One region of the Pullulanibacillus sp. KACC 23026 genome, then DNA from elsewhere that is predicted to be linked to it. Evidence: predicted binding sites of a transcription regulator. Region 1 holds the regulator's gene; the other holds the start of a gene.
What was found. The regulator LexA, encoded in region 1, represses DNA repair genes until DNA is damaged. The targets are predictions, from matches to a motif close to CGAACATATGTTCG.
Positions count from the first base shown of each region.

Region 2: the regulator LexA is predicted to act here: its motif matches at 2,244-2,257, upstream of uvrB (excinuclease ABC subunit UvrB).

Region 1 covers NZ_CP119107.1:3,302,528-3,307,467, reverse strand. The annotation lists gene PU629_RS15405 (DUF4183 domain-containing protein) at 380-673, opposite strand; gene PU629_RS15400 (DUF4183 domain-containing protein) at 689-1,192, opposite strand; gene lexA (transcriptional repressor LexA) at 1,878-2,498, opposite strand; gene yneA (cell division suppressor protein YneA) at 2,666-3,013, shown strand; gene PU629_RS15385 (DUF896 domain-containing protein) at 3,205-3,438, shown strand; gene sirA (sporulation inhibitor of replication protein SirA) at 3,932-4,390, shown strand; gene PU629_RS15375 (YneF family protein) at 4,530-4,745, shown strand.
Region 2 covers NZ_CP119107.1:999,627-1,004,566, reverse strand. The annotation lists gene uvrA (excinuclease ABC subunit UvrA) at 1-101, opposite strand, end outside; gene uvrB (excinuclease ABC subunit UvrB) at 107-2,086, opposite strand; gene PU629_RS04340 (PDZ domain-containing protein) at 2,798-3,991, opposite strand; gene PU629_RS04335 (S41 family peptidase) at 4,271-4,940, opposite strand, start outside.

The sequences.
Region 1 (4,940 bases):
AGCAGGAGCACCCACGAAACAGCACCCTAAAAAATGCCAGGATAGGATTCAAATTTTCTCCTAGCTCCCTTTACTTACCATTTTTTTCTAGAGGGGAATAAAGAGAAATCAGCGATGATCCTCCATGGAAACGAAAGACTGAATCACTTTGTAGTGGCTCTTATTTAATTCCGATCCGTATGTATGGTGAGAGAGAAAGGGAGCCAGTCGCTCCCTCCTACACGATTTTTAACTTTATCGAGATCCTCAGACGGTGACAGTAAGGAAAGTTACAAACAAGGCATCACAGAGCAAATGGCTTATCTATTTTTGGAACTTTCTCGGTGAATTTCTAGTGGCCATCATGGCTAATTAAGGATGCGTTTGCGCTTTAAAATAATTAGAAGTTGTAGACGAGATTGAGGACAATTGGGTCGCCTGGATCCAAAGTAGCACCATCAGTAATTGTTAAGTCTGATGATGTAACAGCGGATACACCGTTTTCTTGCGGTTGTCCGTTAATAAAAAGTGTAAGATTTGCAAAGCTTGTGTTGAAGGCAGTGATCGAAGCGCCGCTGTCATCTACAAATGCAGTGGCTGCAATGACTAGATCAGAACCTGTAACAGTCCCAGCACTAGCAGGAGCATAGTATTTATATGATTTTAGGTTAGGGGGAATAAGCGAAGCTGCCATGGTTATCACCTCCTTTCATAAAGTATTAGTCATAACAAATTCCAATGAAATCGGATCATCCTTATCTAGAATGGAGCCGTTTTTAATAGTGAGTTGGAAAGGATCAACAGAACCAACGCCGTTTTGTTGAATGACTCCGTTTATATACAAATTGAAGTATTGATATAACTTAGGAAACGCCTCAATGGGCGTTCCATCATCATCTACAAACGAATTTACAGAAATTATTAAGTCCGATCCTAAAATTGTTCCATTAGAAACTTTCGAAAAATATTTTTGTGAAGTCAACATGATAGTGGGAATAGGCGGGGGTTCTTTGCAGCAATAGAAATTATTATTAAATGAGATGTAAATATTATTAAATGAATGATCGACTTCAATGGTTTTTTGATATTTCGAATCTTTTATTACATAGCTAATTCCATCTTGGATCTCTCGGGTGTCGTTTAATTTGTTGCCCTCTCTAGTATTCTGTAATTTTTTTATTGCCTTTTGTAAATCCTTTTCATGATTCTCCATTTATTTCACCACCCATCCATTTAAACTTATTCCGATGTAAAATCACATACACCTTCTCCTTTCTTCGATAAGGTATGCCGTTTTCTATTCCCTTGTATAGTAAAATTCCCTCATGGCATGCGCCAATTTTAATGGTTTATTAGAACCAAATACTTAACAACTAAAAGGGGGCCCATAGATCTAATGAGTTTGTCAGTAGTCAGCAGAGGCACTTGTATGAGTGGAGATAGTTTCATATGTCGATTTTTGAGGAAACGCTAAAGTTGGGAGAGGGAGATTGAGAGGGTTTAAAAGATCGTGCCTCTTATATAAAGGAGAAATATCTTGAACGTTTAATACTCCGACAAAAACTTAAAGAGGAATGATTGAACCACTAAGAGGCTGGGACAGGCGTAGTTTACGAATAGAAAAAACCGAACTTATTCACAGATTAACGTGATGGGTTCGGTTTTTCATTTATAAGTTAAGTCAATTATGAAACGCTCGTCAAAATACGTCGCTTTCCTCGGGCACGGCCCAAGCCTCCTCAGCAAGAAAAACGCTTGCTTGCGGGGTCTTCGGACACGTGCTGTTCCCGCAGGGGTCTCCGTATTTTGACTACGCCTTCTATTTGCTTCTGTACGTATAAACATTTAGTGTTCAGAGTTTAAGTCAGCTAATTTAGTTTTGTCCCAGCCTCTTACATTTAATGAATCTCTCGGATAACACCGACTACTTTTCCTAGAATCGTACAGGTTGGTACAAGAATAGGTGCCATAAAAGGATTCTCGGGTTGAAGACGAATATGGTCTTTTTCTTTGAAAAAACGTTTAACGGTGGCTTCATCCTCTTCGGTCATCGCAACAATAATATCGCCGTTATTTGCGGTATTCTGCTGCCTCACGACCACCTTATCTCCATCAAGAATGCCGGCATTAATCATACTTTCCCCAACCACATTTAGAATAAAAGCCTCTTCATGACCTACCATGTTGACAGGAACAGGATAGTAATCTTCAACATTTTCAATAGCTGTAATCGGCTCACCAGCTGTCACTCGTCCAACAATCGGCAGCATCAGACTGTCTTCCCCTTGTGTACGCGGTAAGTCTTGCCCGGGCTGTATTAATTCAATAGCGCGAGGCTTAGTTGGATCGCGCCGAATGATTCCCTTTTTCTCTAATCGCGATAAATGGCCGTGTACGGTTGAACTAGAAGCTAAGCCGACGGCATCTCCAATTTCTCGTACTGATGGTGGGTAGCCCTTTTTATCTACTTCGCTTCGAATAAAATCAACGATCGCTTGTTGCCGTTTTGATAATTCCATCCCATGTCCCTCCTAAGCTCCTCGTTCCCCAAACATTCGTTCTCTATTAAAAGTATAGCATGCTCCCATATAAGGTGCAAACATTCGTTCGAAAAGAACGCTTGACACGAACGTGTATTCCTATTATTATATAAAGCGAACATACATTCGTTGCAGGGGGATTTTAAATGGAACACTCACCATCACTATCCAAATCACATTCTTATTCGGTCTTATATATAGTTTTTATCGGTTTAATTGTAGCGTGTATTGCTTTTACAGTGCACGATTTGAAACAATCAGATGCCAGTCATTCCGCATCAATAAAGGTCCAACGTGGTGATACGCTTTGGTCATTAAGCGAGAAATATAAAGGGAAAATGTCTGCCGCACAATTTATGTCATGGGTGGAAACGAACAATCAATTACATAATCGTGATCAAATTAAAGCTGGACAAACCCTGCTGATTCCAACCGATCAGAATGAACCCGGTGGCACTGCAAATCAGATTGCGGGTGCAGGGGTGCCTCACTAAAAGCAGAGGACTTGAACATCTCTTTTTAATACGTTAAGCTTATGTCATTCATTTTTGAAACTAAATGGCTGCCGTCGGTGTAGTTAGGAGTCAAACGTCATGGCTTTTTTCTAAAAGCTTCTTGCTATTTTTCGTGTGTTAAGAAGCAATAAAGTTTATGGAAGCAGCCTACTGTTTAAAGGAGAGTAATAATGCTAGAGAAAGAAAAGCTTGCCCGTATATCAGAACTATCAAGAAAATCAAAGTCGGAAGGGTTGACACCTGCAGAGAAAAAAGAACAGGCTCATTTGCGTCAAGCCTATTTAGAAGCATTCCGTTCGGGTTTTAAAGATCATTTGCATACCATCAAAGTCGTTGATCCTAATGGGGACGATGTCACACCGCTCAAATTAAAGCAATCCAAGGAACGGAGAAGTAAGCACTAGAATCGATTTGTTTGGACTTACTCTTGTTGAGGATTGTTCAAATGGGGGGAGCCCCTATTAAGTAAATGATCTTAAAGAGACCCTGTCATGATGGGTCTTTTTTAGTCTATATCCGAGAACAGAATCGGTTGATTTGAACAGGAGGCTAGCCGCAAAAGTTCGCTCAAAGTAGCCTTTACAGAAACCATTGCCTAATTAATAGGCAGAAGGTATTCGTGCCGATTCGCGAAAGTCGGTGAATCGCAAGCAAATCAGATGATCTTTTGAAAGCATCAGAAGGACAACTCCTGAGTCTAGCAGCAGGTGGTTTGCGGCTTTAGTAAAGGAGCTCACTCCCATACCGCGCGACCAAAATTCTAAGCGAACATTCTGAATCGGTAAAATCTGTGTCAGTGTGACAAAATATAGTAGGTGTTTCTTCTTCTCATTCGACAGCTTTTTCAGAGGGTCTTGTCTATAATATGGACAAACACTGTGAGTCGGAGGGATGGCTATGAGGCATTATGATATTTTTATTATAAAAGAAGAGGTCCGAGAGGCGTATACTGGAAAAGAAGCTTTGCTAGCTCAATTGTTTTCAGAGGCGTTTCATACCACCGATCCGAATGAGCGATGTCAGCTTGAGAAACAAATCGACTTTATTACCGAGACTATTCCTGTCTTTCGAATGGAAAGTCTGCTAAAGCGCCGTTTAAAGGAGCAGATCGGCTATACCAGTTTAGCTGGAGAGCAGGTTATTATGCTAGAGTCGAACCATCAGGAAAGCCATTCACGTCTAGAGATTAAAGAACGGCAATTAACTTTAAAAAGCAGCGGAAGCTTATTGACGGAGACGTTATTGTTTGAAGTATGTCGTTCCATTCAGCCTGACTTTTTTGCAGTCGACCGCACTGGAGAGCGTAGCGGCTGGCTTCGCGCGACGAAAAAGCATTTGATTAAGAAAGTAAAATAAGCAGTCATGATTTGTGAAAAGACGCTTCTGAATAGAGTTGTACTTCATTCATTGATAGTGTAAACTTAGATAGGATTATTATAATAACTACAAAGATTATGCGCATCGTTGTGGGATTAAAGGAGGATGGAAGATACTCATGGTTTGGTTATATATTGTAATTGGAATCGTAGGCGTCATTCTTGGCGTAGTGTTAGGATTCTTTATAGCACGTAAATACATGATGGATTACTTGAAGAAAAATCCGCCAATTAATGAAAATATGCTTCGCGTCATGATGATGCAAATGGGGCAAAATCCATCGCAGAAAAAGATCAATCAGATGATGAAAGCTATGCAAAAACAAATGAAGTAAGTTTAAAGGAAGTCTTTACTTTCTAAAGGGATAGGGGGGGAAGTCTTTACCCCTATTTATGACATAAAATGTATTCTTTTAGACATAAACCACTTTTTCTATTATGAAGTTATAGAAGAGTGGTTTTTCCTTATCTGTCATCAAAATGGGTATTTGCTCCTATAATGTTCAAGATCTGTAAAAAAATTGCCATCC
Region 2 (4,940 bases), 2.3 Mb from region 1:
AAGCCAGTTAAAACAACCAATTTGTCTCGAGGAATAGTCACATCCACATTTTTCAGATTGTGCTCTCTTGCCCCTTTGACAATAATATTTTCTATTGCCATTCCGTTCATCCTTCCGCTTTTAATTCCAACAAGATATCACGAAGTTCAGCTGCTTTTTCAAAATCAAGTGCTTTAGCCGCCTCTTTCATGTCACGCTCAAGATTAGCAATGACCTTCTGCTTTTCTTTACCTTTTAACTTACTGTAGTCCACTTGTACGGCTTTGTCCTGTTCAACCTCTGCTTCCGATACACGTGTGGCACGAATGACATCCCGGATATCCTTTACAATGGTCTGCGGGGTTATCCCGTGCTCTTTATTATAAGCCTCCTGAATCTCACGACGGCGCTGCGTTTCCTTTATCGCGATCTCCATGGATTGGGTGATTTTATCCGCGTACATAATGACCTGGCCGTTAGCATTACGAGCGGCACGTCCAATGGTTTGAATGAGTGAACGCTCAGATCGGAGAAATCCTTCCTTATCCGCATCCAAAATAGCTACAAGAGAAACTTCAGGAATATCTAATCCTTCACGTAAAAGGTTGATCCCAACGAGAACATCAAACACACCCATTCTTAAGTCGCGAATGATTTCAATTCGTTCAAGTGTTTTGATCTCCGAGTGTAAATAAGAAACCTTCACACCCATTTCAGCGAGATAATCCGTAAGATTCTCAGACATTTTCTTCGTAAGCGTGGTAACCAAAACGCGTTCATTTTTCTTAACACGCTGATTAATTTCTCCCAGCAGGTCATCAATTTGCCCTTCAATAGGACGAACCTCAATTGGCGGATCCAACAAACCAGTCGGACGAATGATTTGTTCAACCATTGTCGGACAATGGGAGGCTTCATAAGGACCTGGTGTGGCTGAGACATACACAATTTGAGAAATGTGTTCTTCAAATTCCTCAAATCGAAGCGGTCGATTATCTTTGGCCGAAGGAAGACGAAAACCATGTTCGACCAGCACCCCTTTACGCGCCTGGTCTCCGTTATACATCCCTCTTATTTGTGGAATGGTCACATGCGATTCATCTACAATGATTAGGAAATCTTTAGGAAAATAATCCAGCAGCGTATAAGGTGTCGCGCCTGCTTCGCGCAGTGTCAAATGCCGGGAATAATTTTCAATTCCTGAACAGAAACCCATCTCCTGCATCATCTCAAGATCGTAATTGGTCCGCGATTCAAGGCGCTGAGCCTCGAGCAGCTTCCCTTCGTCTCTTAACTCCTTTAAACGGTCTTGAAGTTCCGCTTCAATTCGCTTAATGGCAACCTTCATTTTCTCCTCACCGGTTACGAAGTGAGAAGCTGGAAAAATCACAATATGATCACGCTCGGCAATAATTTCCCCCGTCAAAGCATCGATCTCCGTAATTCGATCCACTTCATCTCCAAAAAACTCCACTCTCACACAATGCTCATCACGTGAAGCTGGAAAGATCTCAACAATATCCCCGCGCACACGAAACTTTCCGCGTATAAAATTAATGTCATTGCGTTCATATTGGTTATCGACCAAATCTCTAAGAAGCTGATCGCGCTCCTTTTCCATCCCTTGTCGAATCGAGATCATATGCGCCCCATATTCTTCAGGAGAACCTAAGCCGTAAATGCAGGAGACGCTCGCTATAATGATGACATCATCCCGTTCAAACAGAGAACTGGTAGCTGAGTGGCGTAGCTTATCAATTTCATCATTGATGCTGGCATCCTTTTCAATAAATGTATCAGTATGTGGAATATAAGCTTCTGGTTGATAGTAGTCGTAATAGCTTACAAAATATTCCACCGCGTTATTCGGAAAAAACTCCTTGAATTCGCTGTAAAGCTGACCGGCAAGCGTCTTATTATGAGCAATAATAAGCGTTGGTTTATTAATTTCTTTTATCACATTAGACATCGTAAACGTCTTTCCTGTACCTGTTGCTCCAAGAAGCGTTTGATGCCGTGTTCCTGCCTTAATGCCCTCCACTAAAGCCTTAATCGCTTTCGGCTGATCGCCTTGAGGTTGATATTTGGAAACAAGTTCAAAGCCCATTCCTTTATGACCTCCATATTTCTCGAATCTATATAATTAAGCATCCTGGTCTTAGATATTCATTCAGTAAATGAGTCATACTTAATGCGCTAAGTGTTTTTATTATCAGTTTTCTTTATAAGTATAACATAGGTACTCTTAAAACACCTAAAATAAGCGAACAAACATTCCTGTTTTTTTGTTATGTGAATGTGTCACCTCTATTGAAATTGACGATTAGTGTTTCCTCGTTTCGCTCAACTGAAATAGGCGTAACGGCATTTCCTTATTTCGGCATTTCAGCCCTGTTTAGCGGAGGTTAGCGTATTCTCGTTACGCCTTTCAGAATTAGGTGTAGCGACAGTCCCTTATTTCGGCATTCCGGCCCCATTCGCGGGCGGTTAGCGTATTCTCGTTACGCTCAATCGAAATAGGCGTAACGACAGTCCGTTATTTGGTCATTCCGGCCCCATTCGCGGGCGGATAGCGTATTCTCGTTACGCTCAATCGAAATAGGCGTAACGTCAATCCGTTATATCGGCATTCAAGCCCCGTTTAGCGGAGGTTAGCGTATTCTCGTTACGCTCAATCGAAATAGGCGTAACGTCAGTCCGTTATTTCAGCATTCTGGCCCGATTCGCGGAGGTTAGCGCATCCTTGTTACTCTAACCCTAACAAAAAAAACAGCCAAAACTCTGGGAAGAGCTTTAGCTGCTTTCAGGATTTAGTCTCTCAAGCGAGTCCATCAAAGGCTTTTGTCCTTTTGGATGGTTCAAGAAAAAGAAATCCGATTTGGTGAAGATCATTTTCGTGGGTCATCCCTTTTACAAAGCGGATTTCCCCCTCTTCATCAATCACATCAATTTTACAATAGGCAAGATTAAGGTGAAGGGCTTCATAGAATTCCTGTTCAGAAGTGACAGCTTTTCCATTAACACTGACAATAACTTCACCGATCTTAACGTCCATGGTTGCTGCCGGTGTTCCCGGGATAACCCCGACAACACGCAATCCATTCGAAACATCCGTAAAGTGAAAAGGGCTGTTATCCAATAAATAATAATGACAAAGCACTAGTCCGAGCCGACTTAAAATGCCAAATATAGCAGCCGAGAGCAATAAAGGTGTTGATAGATAAAAATAACTGACTGCAACCAAAATAGCAAGGATGACACCTGTTACTATCACCCATAATCCTGAAAGTCGAATCGCCTTTTTGGGCAAAGCATACGTAATTAATTGTTGAACGCCGACACCAATTGGGAACAGCACGATGGAAAAAGACGTCCCTTGTGCGAGCGGCCACCAGCCCATACGCTGGAGGTGCCCGCTTACAGGAAGCAGGAAGAGAAAGGGCAATATCCACATATGACTCGCTTCATGTGCGCCAACGCATTTCCCTCGTTTACTATTAATAAGTCTTGGTGAAGAATGGCGCCAGCCCCATACATAGAGAAGAACACCTTCCATTAACGCACCAATAGCAAGAAAGACTCCTAAATCCCAAAGCCACTTCGATTGGATATCGTGGATCCATGAACCTAGCCAACCGCTGTGACCTCCCAAATGAAAGTATGGAAAAAAATAAGTAAGGATCATCGCTAGACCAACTGCGAGCAGAGGTGACAAATATCGAAACTGCAAGCTAAGCATCGTAATAATATAAGATAGGGTTAACAAAATCACGATTCCAGTAGGTAGAGCAACCCCTATTCCCATCATTAGTATTGACCCAATAAGACCAATCAAAAGCGATGGCCCTATTGCATACCACACTTCATTGAATGTCCCATATACCTTTAGGCCGAACGAACGTCTTTCTCGTCGAACACGCTGAAGCCCTAATAATAACAGCCCTAATATGAATAGGTAAGTTAACGGTTGAAAAAAGATACTTTCCAAAAATCTTAATACCTCGATCATCATGCTGGTCCCCCGATTTTATTTCATTCTATAAGTCAGTTTTTAAAGGATGTCTGGACTTTACCTATATCATTCGTCGTCATGGTGACCATTTACCAACTACTCAAATGGTTTTCCTAATGTCTATTATAAGCCCTTTAACACTCAGAAACAGTATTTTAATACAGAAAAAGGACGTTCCTATCTAAATAAAAAAATCCGCACGTAGAACGTACGGATAGAATTCGACATTTGTTACTAAAAATCCTTTAATTTCTATCTGACAAGGATGAGCTCGCTTAATCACTCACCTGTTACGACTTTTAAAGCTTCTTGAAGCTGAAGATCATTTTTCGGATCATTAACGGCTTTCATGACACTGTCTTCAAGTGAACTCGCGGTTTTAGCGTCAATCACACCTGTAACAGGAAGCTGATTCGTCTTTTGGAAGGCAGAAACAGCTGTCTCAGTCGACGCATCATAATAGCCATCGACGCGGCCGGGATCAAAGCCCACGCCTTTTAACATTTTTTGTGCATCGGCAATTTGATCATTTGTTGTATTTGGCTTTAACGTCTGATCATCCTTCAAATTAATCGGAGTGGTAAAGAAATAATCCGGTTCTTGTATTTTAATCGTCGGCTGGATCCCTTTTTTGTGAATCCAATTGCCATCCGGTGTCAGCCATTTAAACATGGTTAGTTTAAGCTCACTGCCATCTGTCATAGAGACCGCCTGCTGAACTGTTCCTTTTCCAAACGATTTAACCCCCACTAAAGGATAACCGCCTGCTTCATGAAGGGCTGCCGAAAGAATTTCAGCTGCAGAAGCACTGCCACCATCAATCATACCTACGATTGGGTAAGGCTTCTTCTGTTTCAATTTAGAGGTAATAAGCTGTTTTTGGCCTGCCCGATTTTGAATTTGAACAATAGGTTTCGAGCTTGCGATCAGGTCATTTGCAATGTTCTTA